3 regions of the Ectothiorhodospira sp. PHS-1 genome follow, and region 2 is predicted to be linked to each of the others. Evidence: predicted binding sites of a transcription regulator. Region 2 holds the regulator's gene; each other region holds the start of a gene.
The links. The regulator FliA, encoded in region 2, starts transcription of late flagellar genes. The targets are predictions, from matches to a motif close to GCTAAAGTTNNNNNNNNNNCNGCCGATA.
Positions count from the first base shown of each region.

Region 1: ECTPHS_RS00610 (YjfB family protein) is a predicted target of FliA. The motif match lies at 3,241-3,268, and genes of this name have one in related genera.
Region 3: ECTPHS_RS03585 (methyl-accepting chemotaxis protein) is a predicted target of FliA. The motif match lies at 1,955-1,982, and genes of this name have one in related genera.

Region 1 covers NZ_AGBG01000001.1:131,265-137,446, forward strand. Annotated here, with positions in the region: gene ECTPHS_RS00600 (PAS domain S-box protein) at 1-2,459, opposite strand, end outside; gene ECTPHS_RS00605 (Lrp/AsnC family transcriptional regulator) at 2,645-2,914, shown strand; gene ECTPHS_RS00610 (YjfB family protein) at 2,982-3,179, opposite strand; gene arfB (alternative ribosome rescue aminoacyl-tRNA hydrolase ArfB) at 3,296-3,712, shown strand; gene ECTPHS_RS00620 (hypothetical protein) at 3,724-4,029, opposite strand; gene ECTPHS_RS00625 (NUDIX domain-containing protein) at 4,132-4,725, shown strand; gene acs (acetate--CoA ligase) at 4,789-6,182, opposite strand, start outside.
Region 2 covers NZ_AGBG01000007.1:60,707-66,888, reverse strand. Annotated here, with positions in the region: gene flhA (flagellar biosynthesis protein FlhA) at 1-1,213, shown strand, start outside; gene flhF (flagellar biosynthesis protein FlhF) at 1,240-2,697, shown strand; gene ECTPHS_RS04590 (MinD/ParA family protein) at 2,705-3,583, shown strand; gene ECTPHS_RS04585 (RNA polymerase sigma factor FliA) at 3,586-4,308, shown strand; gene cheY (chemotaxis response regulator CheY) at 4,398-4,790, shown strand; gene ECTPHS_RS04575 (protein phosphatase CheZ) at 4,799-5,557, shown strand; gene ECTPHS_RS04570 (chemotaxis protein CheA) at 5,660-6,182, shown strand, end outside.
Region 3 covers NZ_AGBG01000005.1:110,435-116,616, reverse strand. Annotated here, with positions in the region: gene mgtE (magnesium transporter) at 1-173, opposite strand, end outside; partial or broken gene ECTPHS_RS14160 (lipocalin family protein) at 412-597, shown strand; gene ECTPHS_RS03595 (cytochrome b/b6 domain-containing protein) at 658-1,344, shown strand; gene ECTPHS_RS03590 (cytochrome c) at 1,400-1,858, opposite strand; gene ECTPHS_RS03585 (methyl-accepting chemotaxis protein) at 2,059-3,684, shown strand; gene ECTPHS_RS03580 (HAD family hydrolase) at 3,727-4,413, shown strand; gene ECTPHS_RS03575 (arylesterase) at 4,423-5,034, opposite strand; gene ECTPHS_RS03570 (ABC transporter ATP-binding protein) at 5,033-5,722, shown strand; gene ECTPHS_RS03565 (ABC transporter permease) at 5,719-6,182, shown strand, end outside.

The DNA.
Region 1 (6,182 bases), on a different contig from region 2:
AGAAATTCCCCGGTGTGGAAGTCGTTCATGGCAATCCCCACCGGTGACAGTTCAAACAGGGTGCGGAACTTGATTTCTTCTGCGGCAAGCTTGCGTTGGGCCAGAATGCGGTCGGTGATGTCCTCATTGACGCCCACCACGCGCACGGCCCGGCCCTGGGCGTCACGGATCACCCGGGCCATGCCCCGTAGGGTGCGAATCGCACCGTCGGACGGGCGGCGGATCTGTACCTGTGCATCAAACGGGGTGTCCCGTTGGACCAGATCCTGGAAGGCGGTCTGGATCGTCGGCAGGGCCTCGGGCAGGACCAGGGTCTCCCAGTCGGCAAACCTACCCTTGAATGTCTCAGGATCGACGCCGTAGAGGTGGTACATGCGCGGATCCCAGAGCAGGCAGTCGTGCTTGATGTCGTAATCCCAGATACCCAGTCCGGCGGCTTCCGTGGCCAGTTGCAAACGATATTGATTGTCCTGCAGACGGCTTTCCGCCAGTTTTTGCCGGGTGACGTCACGAAACACCGCCAGCATGCAGGGTTGCTCGGCAAAGGAGAGCAGGGTGACGCTGACCTGGACGTCGATGAGGGTACCATCCTTGCGTCGATGTCGGGTTTCAAAATCATCCCGTCCCTGGCTCATGATTTTTTCCACATGCCGGGCCACCTCGGCGGGGGTTTCCTGTGCCTCGTAGTCGATGATGCGCAGCCGGGCGAATTCCTCGGCGGTATAGCCCAATTGCCGGTGCGCCATGGCGTTGAACGCCAGTGTGCTACCGTCGTCCGGATCAATCAGGAGCGTGGCATCGGGGTAGAGTTCGAACAGGGTCCGGAACCGCTTTTCCTGTTGTTCCAGGGCGTGGCGGATTTCCAGCTGCTCCGTCTGGTCCACCAGATAGCCCCGCAGACTCGTGAGGTGACCCTGGGCGTCATAATCGGCAAAGCTGTAGTCATAGAAGCGCCGGTATTCACCATCCTTCTTCTTCAAACGATACTGGTGTTCCAGCACCGTGGCCCGGTGGGCCAGGTAGTCCTTGACTTCCCGATCAAGCCGGTCGACATCTTCGGGATGGGTCAGTGCCTTGAAACCGGATGGGTCGGCCAGCAGTTCTTGCGGGGTATATCCCAGAATGTCGGTCACATTGGGGGAGATGTACCGGAGTGGCCAATGGGGTTCTGGTAACCAGATACAGGCCATGACCGGCCCTTGGGTGAACAGATCCAGTTCCTGCTTTAACTGGTGGACATGGAGGTCCGTCTCGTTGACGGTCTGCAGGAACAGAAAAAAACCACCCTGTGACGCCAGGGGCTTGGCCTTGAGGTCCACCACCACCGGCCCGCCCTCCCGATGGATCATGACCTCACGCCCCTCATGGGGCTGACCTTCCTTCAGGGCCTTGAGTACATGGCAATGTGCCGTCGGAATCCAGCGTCGTTCATGGTCACAGTGGCGTTGGCCATCCTGGCCACCATGGTCGTGAGCACAGCCGAACAGGTCCAGTGCCTGATGCCCCACCACGTCGGTGTGGGTATAACCGAGCATGTCGGTGAATGCCTGGTTGATGCGGGTGACGATACCGTCATTGTCGATGATCATCAGGCCTGCCGGCACTTCATCGGTGAGGCCGGACAGGGTTCGGTTGGCCTGGCGCAGTGCCTGATTGAGCCGATCCAGTTGTTGCTGATGTTCCTTGAGCAGGTTGAACCAGCGGTTGTAATACAGGCTGACCAGGTCCCGTTGTCCCACCAGACCGATGAAGCGATCGTTGGCGTCCACCACCACCACCCGCTTGATGCGATGCCGGCGGCAAAAGCGCAGGGCCTGGAAGATGGTGGTGTCCTGGCCGAGGGTTTTCAGGGGGGCCGTCATGCAGTGGCTGACGGGCTGGTTCAGATCGGCATTGGCATCGATCAGATGGATGACATCCCGCTGGGTGAGGATGCCCACGGGGATGTCTTCCCGGAGCACGATGGTGGCGCTGAAGCGTCCCTGGTCCATCCGTTGCATCACCTCCCGCACGGACTGGTTTTCCGGCGCGGTGAGGGGCTGCATGCCCTGAATCAGTTGTCCCAGGCTCTGACTTTCGGCCAGCAGTTCCGGGTCCAGGCTGCCGGCCAGATCGCTGTAGCTGACGATGCCTTCCAGGTTGCCTTCCCCGTTGACCAGGCAGATATGCTCGGCTTCGTTGCGGATGGCCTTGAAGCCCTCCAGCACACTTTCCTCCGGAGGCAGGATGGCCGGTTCCGGCAGATCCAGTTGATTCAGGGGCGTGGTCAGGGGCACATTTTGAATCTGTAGCCGCAGCAGCAGACTGGAGAGCAAGAGTCGATAGCCCTTTCCATGGGTGACCACGATGGCGCGGATGTTGTGGTGATACATACGCTGCGCGGCCTGGGCCAGGGTGGCGTCGGCCGGCAAGGTAATGACCCGCGGGGTGGCTATGCTGCGAAGTTTGGGAAAGAACATCCGCGCCTCGGTGGGATTATCAACACATGGCCGCATGTTAACCAACTTGTGTCCTGAAGTCGCATGGCGTCAAGCTGGATAAGCGGAAGCCGCTACTCCTAAATCATCACGGGGGCATGGACCCGCGGGGCGGTTCGGGTTAGCCTGCTCCCGATGACCAAACAAGCCAGCAGGAGCCAGTCAGTATGGTTACAGCGATCATCCTCATGAATGTGGAACGCAGCCGGATCAACGCGGTCGCGGATCGTCTGGCGGACATGAAGGAGATATCCGAGGTGTTCTCGGTGAGCGGCAATTACGACCTCATCGCCATCGTCCGCGTCCCGCGCAACGATGATCTGGCCGAGCTGGTGACCCACCATCTGCTGACCATCGAGGGACTGGAGAAGACCAATACCCTGCTGGCCTTCAAGGCCTACTCCAGGCATGACCTGGAGGCGATGTTCTCGGTATAGGGGGAAAGCGTGTGTGGCTAACCCCGCGGGGACCCATGACGGATCTCCGCGGGGCCTGACATGCGGCTTAGGCCGTGGTATTGATGATGGTGCCCACGTTGGGGGGGAGTGCGGCACTGCTCACATCCGGCAGGGCCTCCACCAGGGCCAGGGCACCCTGGGCCTGGGTGTCGATGGCCTTCTTGAGTACCGCCGTACCGACATCCTGCGCGAGTTGTTGCTGGGACATCTGGGTAGCCAGGGCGGCGATTGCGTTGACGTCCATAATGAAAACCTTTGGGTTTTGCGTGAGTGTCCGAGGCGCCTGCAAGGCCCCTCAATCAGTCTATCGGCGGATTTGCCGCAGACTTGAGGGCTCGATCGGAAAAGACCCGGGAAGGCATCGTGCTGATCATTTCCAATAGCTTGACACTGGCTGACTGGGAAATCGAACTGACCCAGATCCGGGCCCAGGGGGCGGGTGGGCAGAACGTGAACAAGGTGTCTTCCGCAGTACACCTTCGCTTTGACATTCCCAGGTCCAGCCTGCCGAGGGTGTACAAGGAACGACTGCTGCAACGGGCCGATCAGCGGATCAGCAAGGAGGGCGTGGTGATCATCAAGGCGCAACGCTTTCGCACCCTGGAACAGAACCGGGAGGACGCGCTCGCCCGCCTGAAGGATCTGATCCTGGAGGCCATGAAGCCGGTCAAGGTGCGCAAGGCCACCCGTCCCACCCTGGCTTCCCGAAAACGGCGTCTGGAGAGCAAGATTCAGCGGGGCAGGGTCAAGGCCCTGCGGGGCAGGGTGGAGCCGTAGCGGTTGATGGATCAGGGTAGCCGATGCTGTTCCAGCAGGGCCTCGCGGATCCGGCTCGACAGGGGTTCGCCCGCCATGGTCATGATCACGGGGTGAATGTCGGTGGCCTCGTCATTGAGTACCGGCAGGGTGAAGGTCTGCAGTACCCGCCGGTGGGGTTCGCCATGCTGGTCCGGCTGGATCACATGTTCACCATCCATCTGGCCCACCACCACCCGGGGGCCGGCCTCCAGGATCTCGATCACCTCGCAGTGAATGCCGTCCACGGTGGCCTCGCGGCCGATCAGGGATTCCAGTAGTTTGAGCAGGTCTTTCATGGCTGTCAGTATACTCGATGTCTGGGGCTTGCCCGAGGGGTAGCACGGCGTCATGGTGTGATGGGCGTGCCGATACCCTTGCCGTTCATAGGTGATGATTGCATGAAATGGGAAATACTCAAGCTCGAAGACCTGTACCGGGGGTTCTTCCATCTGCGGCGGTTGCGTCTGTCCCATGGCCGGTTTGAAGGCGGAGAGCCGATGGTCATTGAGCGGGAGCTCCTGGACCGTGGTCATGCGGCCGGCGTGCTGCCCTATGATCCGGTACGCGATGTCGTGCTACTGGTGGAGCAGTTCCGTGTAGGCGCCATCGAGTCGCCCCACGGTCCCTGGCTGATGGAGATCATCGCCGGCCTCATGGACGCGGGAGAGCGGGCGGAATCCGTGGCACGCCGGGAGGCGCTGGAAGAGGCGGACTGCCGGCTGGATGAACTGGTGCACATCCATGACTACTATTCCACGCCCGGCAGTTCCTCGGAACGGATTTCCCTGTTCGTGGCGCGCGCGGATCTGGGGGAGGCCGGAGGCATCCATGGCCTGGCCGACGAGGGAGAAGAGATCCGGGTGCATGTGCTGCCCGCGGAGGAGGCCTTTGACCGCCTGGACCGGATGCAGGTGGATACGGCCATGACCATCATTGCCCTGCAGTGGCTGCGCTTGAATCGGGATGGCCTCAGGGAGCGGTGGGGCGGATAAATTGAACGGGGGCACGGCATGCCGTGCCCCCGTCGCAACCATCCTTGTTGTGCCCGACCTGGCTTACTTATTCAGGCGGTTGTCGATCAGGACGTTCACCACTTCCGGATCGGCCAGGGTGGAGGTATCACCCAGGTTCTCCAGTTCGTTGGCGGCGATCTTGCGCAGGATGCGGCGCATGATCTTGCCCGAACGGGTCTTGGGCAGGCTGGGAGCGAACTGGATCAGGTTGATCTTGGCAATCGGCCCGATCTCGGTGCGCACCAGCTTCACCAGTTCATCGGCCAGGGCCTTGTCGCCTTCCTCGCCCGCCATCAGGGTGACGTAGGCGTAGATACCCTGACCGGTGATGTCGTGGGGATAGCCCACCACCGCGGCCTCGGCCACCTTGGGATGCAGCACCAGGGCGGATTCGATCTCGGCGGTGCCCAGGCGGTGACCGGAGACGTTGAGCACATCGTCCACGCGACCGGTGATCCAGTAGTCACCGTCTTCGTCACGACGGGCGCCGTCACCGGTGAAGTACAGACCCGGGTACATCTTGAAGTAGGTCTCGACGAAACGCTTGTGATCACCCCACAGGCTGCGCATCATGCTCGGCCAGGGATTTCTGATGCACAGGTTGCCTTCCGCCGGGGTCTCGGTGATCTCGTTGCCCTGGTCGTCCACCAGCAGGGGCTCCACGCCGAAGAAGGGCTTGGTGGCGGAGCCGGGCTTCATGTCCACGGCACCCGGCAGGTTGACGATCATGTGGGCGCCGGTCTCGGTCTGCCACCAGGTATCGACGATGGGGCAGCGACCGTCACCCACGACCCGGTGATACCACTCCCAGGCCTCCGGGTTGATGGGCTCGCCCACGGTGCCCAGCAGGCGCAGGGTGGAGCGCTTGTGCTTGGTGACGAATTCGTCGCCGGCACCCATCAGCATGCGAATGGCGGTGGGGGCGGTGTAGAAGGTGGAGACGTTGTGCTTGTCGCACACCTGCCAGAAACGGCCGTTGTCCGGATAGTTGGGCACGCCTTCGAACATCAGGCTCTTGGCGCCGTTGGCCAGCGGGCCGTAGATGATGTAGCTGTGACCGGTGACCCAGCCCACGTCGGCGGTGCACCAGTAGACTTCGCCGTCCTTGTAGTCGAACACCAGCTTGTGGGTCATGGCCGCCTGCAGCAGATAGCCGCCGGTGGTGTGCATGACGCCCTTGGGCTTGCCGGTGGAGCCGGAGGTGTAGAGGATGAACAGCGGATCTTCGGCGTCCATCGGCTCGGCGGGGCAGTCGGCGGCGGCGGCGGCCACTTCCTCGTGGTACCACACGTCACGGCCTTCCTTCCATTCCACCGGTTCGCCGCCGCGCTTGACCACGACCATGGTGGTGATACTGGGGCACTGGGCAACGGCCTTGTCTGCGTTGGCCTTCAGGGGCACCTTGCGGCCGCCGCGCAGGCTCTGGTCGGAGGTGA
Region 2 (6,182 bases):
CGCCCTGGGACTGGTGCCCGGCATGCCCAACATGGTGTTCCTGAGCCTGGGTGCCCTGATGGGGGCCACGGCCTATCTGATCAGCCAGCAGCGCGCCGCCGATGACGCCGCGGTCACCAAAGCACTGGAGGATGAGGCGCCGCCCCCCACCAGTCCGGAGATGAAGGAGCTGACCTGGGATGACGTGCCGCCGGTGGATCTTGTGGGCCTGGAGGTGGGGTATCGCCTGATTCCGCTGGTGGACCGTTCCCAGGGGGGGCAGCTGATGGCCCGGATCAAGGGCGTGCGGCGCAAGTTGTCCCAGGAACTGGGTTTTCTGATCCAGCCGGTGCACATCCGCGACAATCTGGACCTGGGACCGAATCACTACCGGCTCACCCTGATGGGCGTGACCACGGGGGAGGGCGAGGTGTTCCCGGACCGGGAGCTGGCCATCAATCCCGGACAGGTCTTTGGTCAGGTGAAGGGGACGCCCACCAAGGACCCGACCTTCGGTCTGGATGCACTCTGGATCGATCCGGCGCAGCGGGAGGAGGCCCAGGGGCTGGGCTATACGGTGGTGGACGCAGGGACGGTGATTGCCACCCATCTGTCCCAGATCCTGCGTGACCACGCCCATGAACTGCTGGGCCACGAGGAGGTTCAGCACCTGCTGGACACTCTGGCCAAGCACTCGCCCAAGCTGGTGGAAAACCTGGTGCCCAAGACCCTGGCACTGGGGGTGGTGCTCAAGGTGATGCAGAACCTGTTGGCGGAGCAGATCCCGGTACGGGACATGCGCACCATCGCCGAAACATTGGCGGAACATGGTGCCAAGAGTCAGGATCCTGACGCATTGACGGCCGCGGTCCGGGTCTCCCTGTCGCGGGCCATTGTCCAGAATATCGTGGGAACCGCGTCGGAACTGCCTTTGCTGGCCATTGATCCAGCGTTGGAACAGATATTGCAAAAATCCTCACAGGGAGGCAGCGGCGCAGGACTCGGGATCGAACCCGGACTGGCCGAACGTCTGCAGCGTTCCATCGCAGAGGCCTCCCAGCGTCAGGAGATGTCGGGCGAACCTTCTGTGTTGGTGGTGTCGCCGGACATCCGGCCCTGGATGTCCCGCTGGCTGCGTTCGGCGGTACGCGGGCTCCATGTCCTGGCCTACACGGAAATACCGGACAGCAAGCAGATCCGGGTGGTGGCCACCGTCGGTAGGGAAACGGGGTAGTGCAACGGGGATAACGGGTTACCGTCATGAAGATAAAACGCTATTTTGCACCGGATATGCGCCAGGCCATCCGCCTGGTGCGGGAGAAACAGGGACCGGATGCGGTGATCCTTTCCAGCCGCAGCGTGGAGGGCGGCATCGAGTTGATCGCTGCCATGGACTATGACGAGGAAGCGGTATTGGAGATGGCTGCGCAGTCGAGCGAGCCGGTGTCCAGGCCCGCCTCGTTGTCCAGATCCTCGTCGCTTGCCGCCGATCGGCCGGCCTCTCCCATCGCGGGACCGGACCCGGATGCGGAGAGTGACTTGTCCGCGACCCTCGCATCCAGGGAAAATGTGTGCGTCCCCACCGGGGAGTTCCCGCCCCTGCGCGCTCGTCGTGATGATGGCTGGGCGGAAGAGGGGCTGCCGGCCCTGCTGACGCCAGTGGTCGAACCGCCGCCGTCTTCGCCCACGGAACCCGCCCCCTCGAAGCCGTCGAAGGCCAGGAAAGTCGCGAATATTGAATGGTCCCAGGAGCCTACGCTGCTGGCCATGCAGAAAGAAATTCAAGGGTTGCGCGCCATGCTGCAGGACCAGCTTGCCAGTCTGGCGGGCCAGGAGTTCATGCGCCGTGATCCGGAGCGGGCCGGCGTGGTGGCACGGTTGCAGCGTATGGGGCTGGAGCCGGAACTGGCCAAGGAGATTGCCCTGGCCATCAGCCATCCCGAGGATCCCGCGGAGGCCTGGCAGGAGGCCTTGACCCAGTTGTCCGGTCGCCTGGCGGTGACCCCGGACGGCATCCTGGATCAGGCCGGCATCATCACGCTGGTGGGTCCGAGCGGCGTTGGGAAGACTACGACGGTGGCCAAGCTGGCGGCGTTACAGAGCCTCAGGCACGGCCATGATTCGGTGGCCCTGATCACCACGGATGCTTATCGTATCGGCGCTCATCGTCAGTTGCAGACCTTTGGTCAGATCCTTGAGGTTCCCGTCTATCTGGCGCAGACAGCGCGCCAGTTGGGCGATATGCTAGAGGGGTTGAAATCCAAGCGACTGGTCATCATTGATACGGCGGGTACCAATCAGCGGGATATGAAACTGCTGGCCGAACTGGAATCCCTGACGGCGCTGCCTTCCGCCAGGACGCTGCTGGTGATGGCCGCCAATGTGCAGAAAGCCGTGATGACGGAGACCGTGAAATCCTTTGCCCGATTGCAGCCGGAGGGATGCGTACTGACCAAGGTGGATGAAGCCACTTCGCTGGGCGAGGCCCTGTCGACCCTGATTCGGGCCGGCTTGCCGCTGACCTTCGTCAGCGAGGGTCAGCGCATCCCTGACGACCTGCGTCCGGCCCGCGCCGCCCGACTGGTGGCCACTGCCGCCAGAATGGTGGATGCGGGTGTCGAGCGGGCGGATGCCCGTCAGGCCCAGATGGTTTCTCCCATGTTCCGTGAGCCCATCAACCAGCCCAACGCCAGGTATGTCCATGCCTCCAGCCAGTGAGCCCAATATGGCCCGGTTATCCTCGACGGCGGATGCAGTGTCCCCCGTGCGCGTGCTGGCGGTGTCCAGCGGCAAGGGCGGGGTGGGCAAGACCAATGTGTCGGTGAACCTCTCCGCAGCCCTGGCTCAGGGCGGCAAGCGGGTGATGCTGCTGGATGCGGATCTGGGACTGGCCAACGTGGACGTGCTGCTGGGGTTGCAGCCCAAGGCCAACCTGTATCATGTGCTCAACGGCGAGAACACGCTGGAAGAGGTGTTGCTGGAAGGCCCCTCCGGCATGCTGATCGTACCGGCGGCCTCGGGCATCGCCCGCATGGCGGATCTGGAGCCGGCGCAGCATGTCGGTATCATCCGTGCCTTCAGCGGGTTGTCCCAGCCCCTGGATGTGCTGGTGGTGGATACCGCGGCCGGCCTGCATGACAGCGTGACCCGGTTTTGCCGGGCGGCCCAGGAAGTGCTGGTGGTGGTGTGCGACGAGCCGGCCTCCATCACTGATGCCTATGCCCTGATCAAGGTATTGCACCGGGATCACGGCCTGATGCGGTTTCGCATCCTGGCCAACATGGTCCGCAACGACAATGAGGACGAAGGACGGAGCCTGTTTCGTAAGTTGGTGTCCGTCTGCGATCGTTTTCTGGAGGACGTGATCCTCGATTACATCGGCGCAATTCCTCATGACGACCTGTTGCGCAAGGCCGTGCAGCGCCGGCAGACCGTGCTGGAGGCCTATCCCTCCAGTCCCTCGGCCCGCGCCTTTCGCGCCATTGCCGGTCGCATCGATCAATGGCCCATGCCCCGTAACTCCCGGGGGGGGATCGAATTCTTTGTGGAAAGGTTGATCAATAGCGGTCGAAACGACCTGGAGCCAGTCACATCAGTGTCATAGCCATGTATGCCAGCGCGGAGTCAGACCATACTCGACTGGTGGATGAGCATGTCGCCCTGGTCAAGCGAATCGCTTACCATCTGCTCGCCCGCCTGCCTGCCAACGTGCAGGTGGAAGACCTGATCCAGTCCGGGGTCATCGGTCTGCTGGAGGCTGCCCATCACTATGACCCTTCCCAGGGGGCCAGTTTCGAGACCTATGCCGGTATCCGGATCCGTGGCGCCATGCTGGACGAGGTCCGTCGCAGTGACTGGACCCCCCGCTCCGTGCATCGCAATGCCCGGCGCATCAGCGAGGTAATCCGGGAAATTGAAAACCGGGAAGGGCGCGAGGCTAGCGGTGCGGAAATCGCGGCCGCCCTGGAGGTGGACCTGGATACCTATCACGACATGCTGCGGGATGCCGTCGGCAGCCGGGTGCTGGGTTTTGACGATCTTTGTGATGGGGATGGCGATGTGGACAATTTCCTCCCTGCCCAGGGGCTGACGCCCCTGGAGTCCATCACCCGAATGGACTTTCACACTGCCCTGGCCGAGCATGTCAATACCTTGCCAGAGCGGGAGCGTTTGATCCTTTCGCTGTATTATGATGACGAACTGAACCTGCGGGAGATCGGTGAAGTGCTCGGTGTCAGTGAGTCCCGGGTCTGCCAGATCCATGGTCAGGCGCTGCTTCGTCTCCGGGCCCGCATGGCCGATTGGGTGGCCGACGGGGAGCGGGTCTGATTCCGCCTTGCCGGTGGAATTGATTTTTGAATGCCGAAGCGCCCCGGTAGGGGATCCTTCTTCGGTGTGTGTTTAATCGGGAGGTTATTGTGGACAAGAACATGAAGATCCTCATCGTGGATGATTTTTCCACGATGCGCCGCATTATCAAGAATTTGCTGCGGGATCTTGGATACAACAATACCGCCGAAGCCGATGACGGCAATACTGCGCTGCCCATGCTGCAGAACGGTAACTATGACTTCCTGGTCACCGACTGGAACATGCCCGGCATGCCCGGCATCGATCTTCTGCGGGCTGTGCGTGCCGATCCCCGCCTCAAGGACATGCCCGTCCTCATGGTGACGGCGGAAGCCAAGCGTGAGCAGATTGTGGAAGCGGCCCAGGCCGGCGTCAATGGCTACATCGTCAAACCTTTCACCGCAGAAACCCTGAAGGAGAAGATCAATAAGATCTTCGAGCGGCTTCAGGAAAAAGGGTGAGCAACGTCATGGAGAATCAGGAAGACGGTAAAGAAGCCCTGTTCAGGCAGCAGCAGCTGGAACGCGCCCGTGAGCTGGTCACGCTCATGGAGTCGGGAGACGAGGAAGGGGCAGGGCGACTCATCGAGGAGATGGGGCGTATGCACGAGAGTCTGCTGTTCCAGGAACTGGGCAAGCTGACCCGGGATCTGCACGAGGCTCTGAACAGCTTCCGTCTGGACTCCCGGCTCTCCGAACTGACGCATCAGGACATCCCCGATGCCAAGGAACGTCTGAACTACGTGGTCGCCATGACCGATCAGGCAGCCCATCGCACCCTCAATGCCGTGGAGGATGCCTTGCCGGTCTCGGAAATGCTGGCTGAGCGCGCTCGCACATTGGCGGCCGACTGGGCCCGCTTCCGTCAGCGGGAAATGTCCGTGGACGAGTTCCGGTCGGTGAGCCAGGCCCTGGCCGATTTTCTCCAGGATACGGAACGGGACGCGGAGATCCTGCGCGGCCAGCTGTCGGAAGTGCTGATGGCCCAGGATTTCCAGGATCTCACAGGGCAGGTCATTCGTCGTGTCATGACCCTGGTACAGGACCTGGAGGATAACCTGGTGGGGCTGGTGCGCATTTCCGGCAAGCGCCTGTCCACGCCGGAGGGCAAGGACAGGGAAGCGGACATTCAGCCGGGTGGTCCCGCAGTCAAGGGGACTTCGGACCATGGCGACGTGGTGAAAAGCCAGGACGATGTGGATGACCTGCTGTCCAGTCTTGGATTCTAAGGCCGGACCTGTCATCGGAGCCTCCGCCGGTTTCAGGTTTTGCCGTTCCGGCCGCCAAACCGGAGTATCAGGGTGCGTTTGCACCGGGCGTGAGAGACGGACATGAGTCTGGATACCGACGACGAAATCCTGCAGGACTTTTTGGTTGAGGCCGGTGAATTGCTGGAGGGTCTGAGCGAGCAGCTGGTGCAGCTGGAGCAGACCCCCAGCGACAAGGACCTGCTCAATGCGGTCTTTCGCAGCTTTCATACCATTAAGGGTGGGGCCGGATTCCTGAGTCTGGACAACCTGGTCAAGATCTGCCATCGCGCGGAGGATGTCTTCAACCTGCTGCGTCAGGGCCAGCGCAGTGTGGACAGCAACCTGATGGATATCATTCTTCAGGTGGTTGATGTGCTGAACCGGATGTTCGACGAGGTGCGCTCCGGCACGCAACCGGCACCCGCGCCGGATCAGCTGATGGCGGCCCTGGAACCCCTGGCGCTACCCGAGGGAGAGGAAGAGGCATCGGTGCCGCCCCCTCCGGTTGTCCCCGTGGCACCCGAGCCTCCGCCCCCGCCCGCATCGCCATCGGGGGAACTGCAGGGGGGCGATATCACGGATGAGGAGTTTGAGGCCCTGCTGG
Region 3 (6,182 bases), on a different contig from region 2:
CCGCGGGCAAGGGCGTTGAAAACCCGTTCCACGGCATCATCTTCCAGGGCCATCAGCACATGGGCGATGTCCTGGATGCGCATGGAGTCCAGGGTACGGCGCAGGGCCTCGTGATCGTCCCGCGCCAGGAGTTCGCGGATCTCGGGCAGGTATTGTTCGAATTCCAACTCCATCGGCAGCCTCCGCCAAGGACACACTCCATCCGCGGCAACGGATGGCACGGGGGAGGGTCGCTCAAGCGATGCGTGTTACGGGAACCGGGGACGGCGCCATGGGCATCGGCCGCCTCTGGGTGCAGGGCGGTCGATTATAGCAATCCGTCCGGCGCTACGGAATGTCTCGTGACAGCCCGTCAACCCGGGCGCCGTGACTGACTTCGCCGTAAAGCGCCAGCATGCGCGCGGCCATCTCTGGCGCACTCCAGGCCAGGGCACATTACCCTTGCATCTGCCGGTGCAGGGGCGGGTAATGGAGATCCGGGCGGTGCGTCCGGATCAGGAGATGGATCTTTCGGTGCGTTACTGGGAAGGGGCGGTGGATGTGCTGGAGGCAGGCGAGGTGACCGGACGGGGCTATGTGGAGATGACGGGGTATTGAGGTACTTTCAGCCGCTGTTTTTGGTATGGTCGGCTGTGACGACTGCCATCGGGAGGTTTCATGGACAAGGGGTATGCAAGACATTACGGCAAGATCATCCGGATCTGGGATCTGCCCACTCGGCTCTTTCACTGGTCCCTGGTGATCCTGCTGTTCGGGCTGTGGTACACCAGCCGGGACGTGATGACCCTGCATTGGCACATGTGGCTGGGATACGCACTGATCGCCCTGCTGCTGTTCCGGATCCTCTGGGGGGTGATGGGGACCCGGTCGGCCCGCTTCTCGGATTTTCTCGCCGGTCCGGTGACGGTGTTCCAGTATTTCAAGGGCCTGTTCACCGGCGACGGCCATCGGCATCCCGGTCACAATCCCATGGGGGGCTGGGCGGTGATGATCATGCTGGGCCTTTTGATGTTCCAGTCCTTCACCGGTCTGTTTGCCAATGATCAGATCTTCAACCGGGGACCCTTCGCCCGCATGGTGTCTTCGTCCACCAGTGACTGGCTGACCGGTCTGCACAAGCTCAACTTCGACCTGATCCTGATCATGGTGGGCATCCATGTCACGGCCGTGCTGCTGTACTGGCTGCTGAAGCGGGATAACCTGATCCTGCCCATGATCACCGGGCGCAAGCGGGTGACCTGGTACGGGGCCGAGGATGTGAAGTTTGCCAACGTGTGGTGGGCGGTGCTGCTGCTGGCGGTCTGTTCCGCTCTGGTGTGGGCGGGGATCACCTACATTCCCTGATGCCGGAGGGTTTCCCCTCGGGCATGGCAGGGGGGCGGCCCCCCTGCCTCCCGGATCAGCGGCGGGAAATCCGGAAATCATCGTGACAGGTCCGGCAGGCCTGACCCAGGCGACCGATCTCCATGCGGATCTCGCGCTCGCCGGCATCACTGTTCACCACCTCCAGCAGACGGGCGGCCTGAGCCTCGAAATTGCGGGCCAGCTCATCGAAGCGGGCGCGGTTGGTCCACACTTCCGGCTTGGAGGCGGTGTCACCCAGATCGGAACCGTCCACATAACCCTGCCAGGGCAGATCGGCGGTGCGGGCCATCTGTTCGGCATGCTTGGCCAGGACCTCGCGGTCAAAGGGTCTGTCGCCCTGGGCCATGGCGCCCATGGGCCCCATGTTCCACTTGAAGACCTGGAACACGGCCTTGCGATACTCGATGGCATCATCCGCTTCCACGGCCCACGCGGTACCCGCGGCCAAAGTCAGTGCCAGTCCGGCGATCAGTGCCCTTGCTGTGGTCTTCATGGTGTCGTCTCTCCATTGTTACTGAATCAGCGAGGGGCAAGTCTATCAATTCCTTCTAAGTATGTAACGCCCGATACAGATCCATGACCGGACCCTGTTCAAGTAATGCCCGTGTTGGCCGACATTGTCTATGATCGTTCTTTTGCCTTGGAGGAGCGATCTCCTCCAGGTCAAAGGCAGCCACACTCAAGGAGCATGTCATGGGAATCCATCTGACCGTCCGCCAGCGCCTCATTTTCATGATCCTGACAGGCATCCTCCTGATGGCGGGTGTCGCGTTCGTGGGGCTGATGGGCATGACTCAGGTGGAACGACAGCTCAAGACCGTTTACGACGACAGGCTGGTGCCTATGGGACAGTTGGGATCCATCAGCGAAATGCTGATGAGTTCCCGCATGAGCCTGCGGATGGCACTGAGTGACCCCAGGCAGGAAGTGATCGACGCAGCCATCGCCCGGGTCCGGGAGAATCAGCGGGCCATGGACGGGATCTGGGCGGAGTACATGCAGACTTATCTCACTCCCCGTGAAGCCCAGCTGGCGAGCAGTTTCGACGCCCGGCGCAGCGAGCTTCAGCGCCGGGGATTCGATCCGGTGGTGGGTGCCTTGCAATCCTGGAACTGGCAGGAAGGTGAGCGAATCGTGATGGGTGATCTGGCCGGCACTTATCAGCAGACCACGGACATTCTGCGGGAAATGATGAACCTTCAGCTGGAGGTGGGGCGGCAGGTTTACGATGAATCCCTGGTGTTTCACCAGCGCATTCAGAACGGAATGATACTGATCCTGTTGCTGGGTGTGTCCGTCACGGGGGCGACCGGGTGGTTCCTCATGAGACGGATCACTGCCTCCATGGACCAGTTGGTCACTGCCAGCGGTCGCATGGCCCAGGGGGATCTCCAGGTCAGGGTGCCGGTCGAAGGAAATGACGAACTGGCTCGGGTCGCTCGTGCCTTCAACGACATGGGGGACAGTTTCCGTAACATTCTGGGACAGGTGAGTGGTGCCGCCGCCCAGCTGGCGGCGGCATCGGAACAGCTTTCCACGGTGACGGATCAGACCTTGCGTCGCGTCGGTGAGCAGCAGTCCCAGACGGAATTGGTGGCCACGGCCATGAACGAGATGACGGCCACCGTGGTCGAGGTCGCTCGTAGTGCCTCGGAGGCATCGGCGGCCGCGGCGAAGGCCAACGACGAATCCCGCGAATCCCAGGCCATCTCGACCCAGGCCATCCGGGCCATCCAGGAACTGGCGGATGAGATCAGCCGCGCCGCCGACGTGATCCAGAAGCTGGAGGCGGACAGCGAGAAGATCGGGGCGGTGTTGGACGTCATCCAGGGCATTGCCGAGCAGACCAACCTGCTGGCCCTGAACGCGGCCATCGAGGCCGCCCGGGCCGGGGAGCAGGGACGCGGGTTTGCGGTGGTGGCGGACGAGGTGCGCACCCTGGCCAGCCGGACCCAGACCTCCACCCGGGAGATCGAGTCCATGATCAAGACGCTGCAGGATGGCGCCAGGGCCGCCGTGCAGGTGATGCAGTCGGGCCGCAAGCGGGCGGAGGACACCTCGGCCGGAGCCGGCGAGGCGGACAAGTCCCTGCGCACCATCGTCGCCGCGGTGGGCACCATCACCGACATGAGCGGACAGATCGCCAGCGCGGCGGAGGAACAGAGCGTCGTGGCCGAGGACATCAACCAGAATGTGGTGCGCATCAGCGAGAGCGGTCATGACGTCTCCTCCGGGGCCCAGGAAACCGCCCAGGCCGCCCATGATCTGGCCCGTCTGGCGGCCGAACTCAGGAGTTCGGTGGAGCGATTCAGGATTTAGCCGTGGCTGTATTCCGACCGCGCAACTGGGTATGCTTGCGGGATGAACATACGCTGCATCACCTTCGACCTGGATGACACCCTGTGGGACTGTGCCCCGGTGATCCAGAACGCGGAACGGGTCTTTCATGACTGGCTCGGGGTTCACTATCCACGCATTGCCGAGCGTCATGGCCTGGAGGCCATGATCCGTCACCGTCAGGCCTGGTTTGCCGAACGCCGGCACCTGCACTACGACATGACCCGGCTGCGCAAGCACTGGTTGCGCATCCTGGCGGCCCAGTCGGGCTATGGGGACGAACTGGTGGAACCGGCGTTCCGGGTGTTCTGGGAGGCCCGCAACCAGGTGTCCCTCTACGATGACGTGCTGGAGACCCTGGATCGTCTGCGGGGGCATTTCCGCATCGGCGCCATCACCAACGGCAATGCCTGCGTGCATCACATCGGCATCGGTGATCGGTTCGATTTCGTGATCACCTCCGCTGCCGCCGGGGCCGCCAAGCCATCGGCGCGGATTTTCACCGCCGCCCTGGACGAGGCCGGCGTGGCTGCGTCCGAGACCCTGCACGTGGGGGATGACGCGGAGCGGGATGTGCGTGGCGCGGCCCGGGTGGGGATGCGTACCGCCTGGGTCAATCCCCGTTCCCTGGCCTGGGAGAGCGGCGGCTCGCCACCGGATCTGACCCTGCGGTCGGTGTCGGAACTGCCGGCCCGGCTGTTGCCTCGCTGAGACGTCCGGCTATTCCAGCACCGCCTCCAGCACCGTCCATACCGTGTCCAGCATGATCGGCTGGGCCTCGGCGGTGGGGTGGATGCCGTCCGCCTGCATCAGGTCCGGCTCCAGGGCCACCCCCTCCAGCAGGAACGGCACCAGCGGAACCTGATATTCCTCGGCCAGTTCATGGTAGATCCGGTGGAACCTCTCGGTAAAATGTCTGCCCAAGTTGGGCGGCACCTGAATCCCCACCAGCAGTACCTGTGCGCCGCTGTCCCGGCTCAGTCGGATCATGCGGGACAGGTTCTCCCGGATTTCGCCCAGGGCGATGCCCCGCAATCCGTCATTGCCGCCAAGGCTGATGATCACCAGCTCGGGCTGGTGCCGTTCCAGGGCGCGGGGCAGGCGGGTCAGGCCGCCGCGGCTGGTCTCCCCGCTGATGCTGGCGTTGACCACGGTCCAGGCCTGACCGCTTTCCTCCAGGCGCCGTTCCAGCAGGGCCACCCAGCCCTGTTCCACGGGGATGCCCCAGGCAGCACTCAGGCTGTCACCCATGATCAGCAGGGCAGGACGTTCGGCCGCCGCCGCGGCGGGTAGGCACAACAAGCACAGAAAAAAAAGGAGTCGTGATCCCATGGTGTCTCAATCCTCTGCCGCCGTGGTGTCGGCAAGCGGTCTGGTCAAATCCGTTCATGGCCCGGGTGGTGAACTTGCCATTCTAAAGGGTGTGGACCTGACGGTGGCAAATGCCGAGGTGGTGGCCATCGTCGGTGCTTCCGGTTCGGGCAAGTCCACCCTGCTGGGCCTGCTGGCGGGGTTGGACCTGCCCACGGACGGCGAGGTTCAGTTGCTGGGGCGTTCCCTGGGCGGTCTTACCGAGGATCAGCGGGCCATGCTGCGGGCCGGTCAGGTGGGATTCGTGTTTCAGTCCTTCCAGCTGCTGCCGGCCCTGACCGCGCTGGAGAACGTGATGCTGACCCTGGAACTGTCCGGGCGGGCCGGGGATGCCCGGGCCGGTGCCATGGAGGCCCTGGAGCAGGTGGGCCTGGCCCGGCGAATGGCCCATTATCCCGGCCAGCTTTCCGGCGGCGAGCAGCAGCGGGTGGCCATCGCCCGGGCCTTTGCCGCCCATCCCCGGGTACTGTTTGCCGATGAACCCACCGGCAATCTGGACCAGCAGACCGGAGAACAGATCATCCGCCTGCTGTTCAATCTCAAGGCGGTCTACGGCACGGCCCTGGTGCTGGTGACCCATGACATGGCGCTGGCGGCCCGTTGCGAGCGTCGCTATCGGCTCAATGACGGCGTGCTGGAGGCGGCATGAACCAGGTGTTGCGGTATTCCTGGCTGTCCCTGGGACGGGAGTGGCGCGCCGGTGAGCTGCGCATCCTGGCCATGGCCCTGGTCATCGCGGTGGCGGCCGTCACCTCGGTCAGCTTCTTCACCGACCGGGTGCAGCGGGGCATGTCCCAGCAGGCCACCCAGTTGTTGGGAGGGGATCTGAGCATCACCTCGTCCGCCGCCCTGGCACCGGCCGTGACCCGGGAGGCCTCGCGCCTGGGACTGGAGACGGCCCGTCATGTGAGCTTCCCCAGCGTGGTCATGGCCGGTGATGACTCCCAGCTCACCGAGGTCAAGGCCGTCAGCGACGGCTGGCCGCTGCGGGGTTCGGTGCGGGTCAGTGATGTCCTCTTCGGGGACGAGCGGGAAAGCCGAGAGGTGCCCGGGCGGGGCGAGGCCTGGGCCGAACCCCGCCTTTTCCAGTTGCTGGGCCTGGCGGTGGG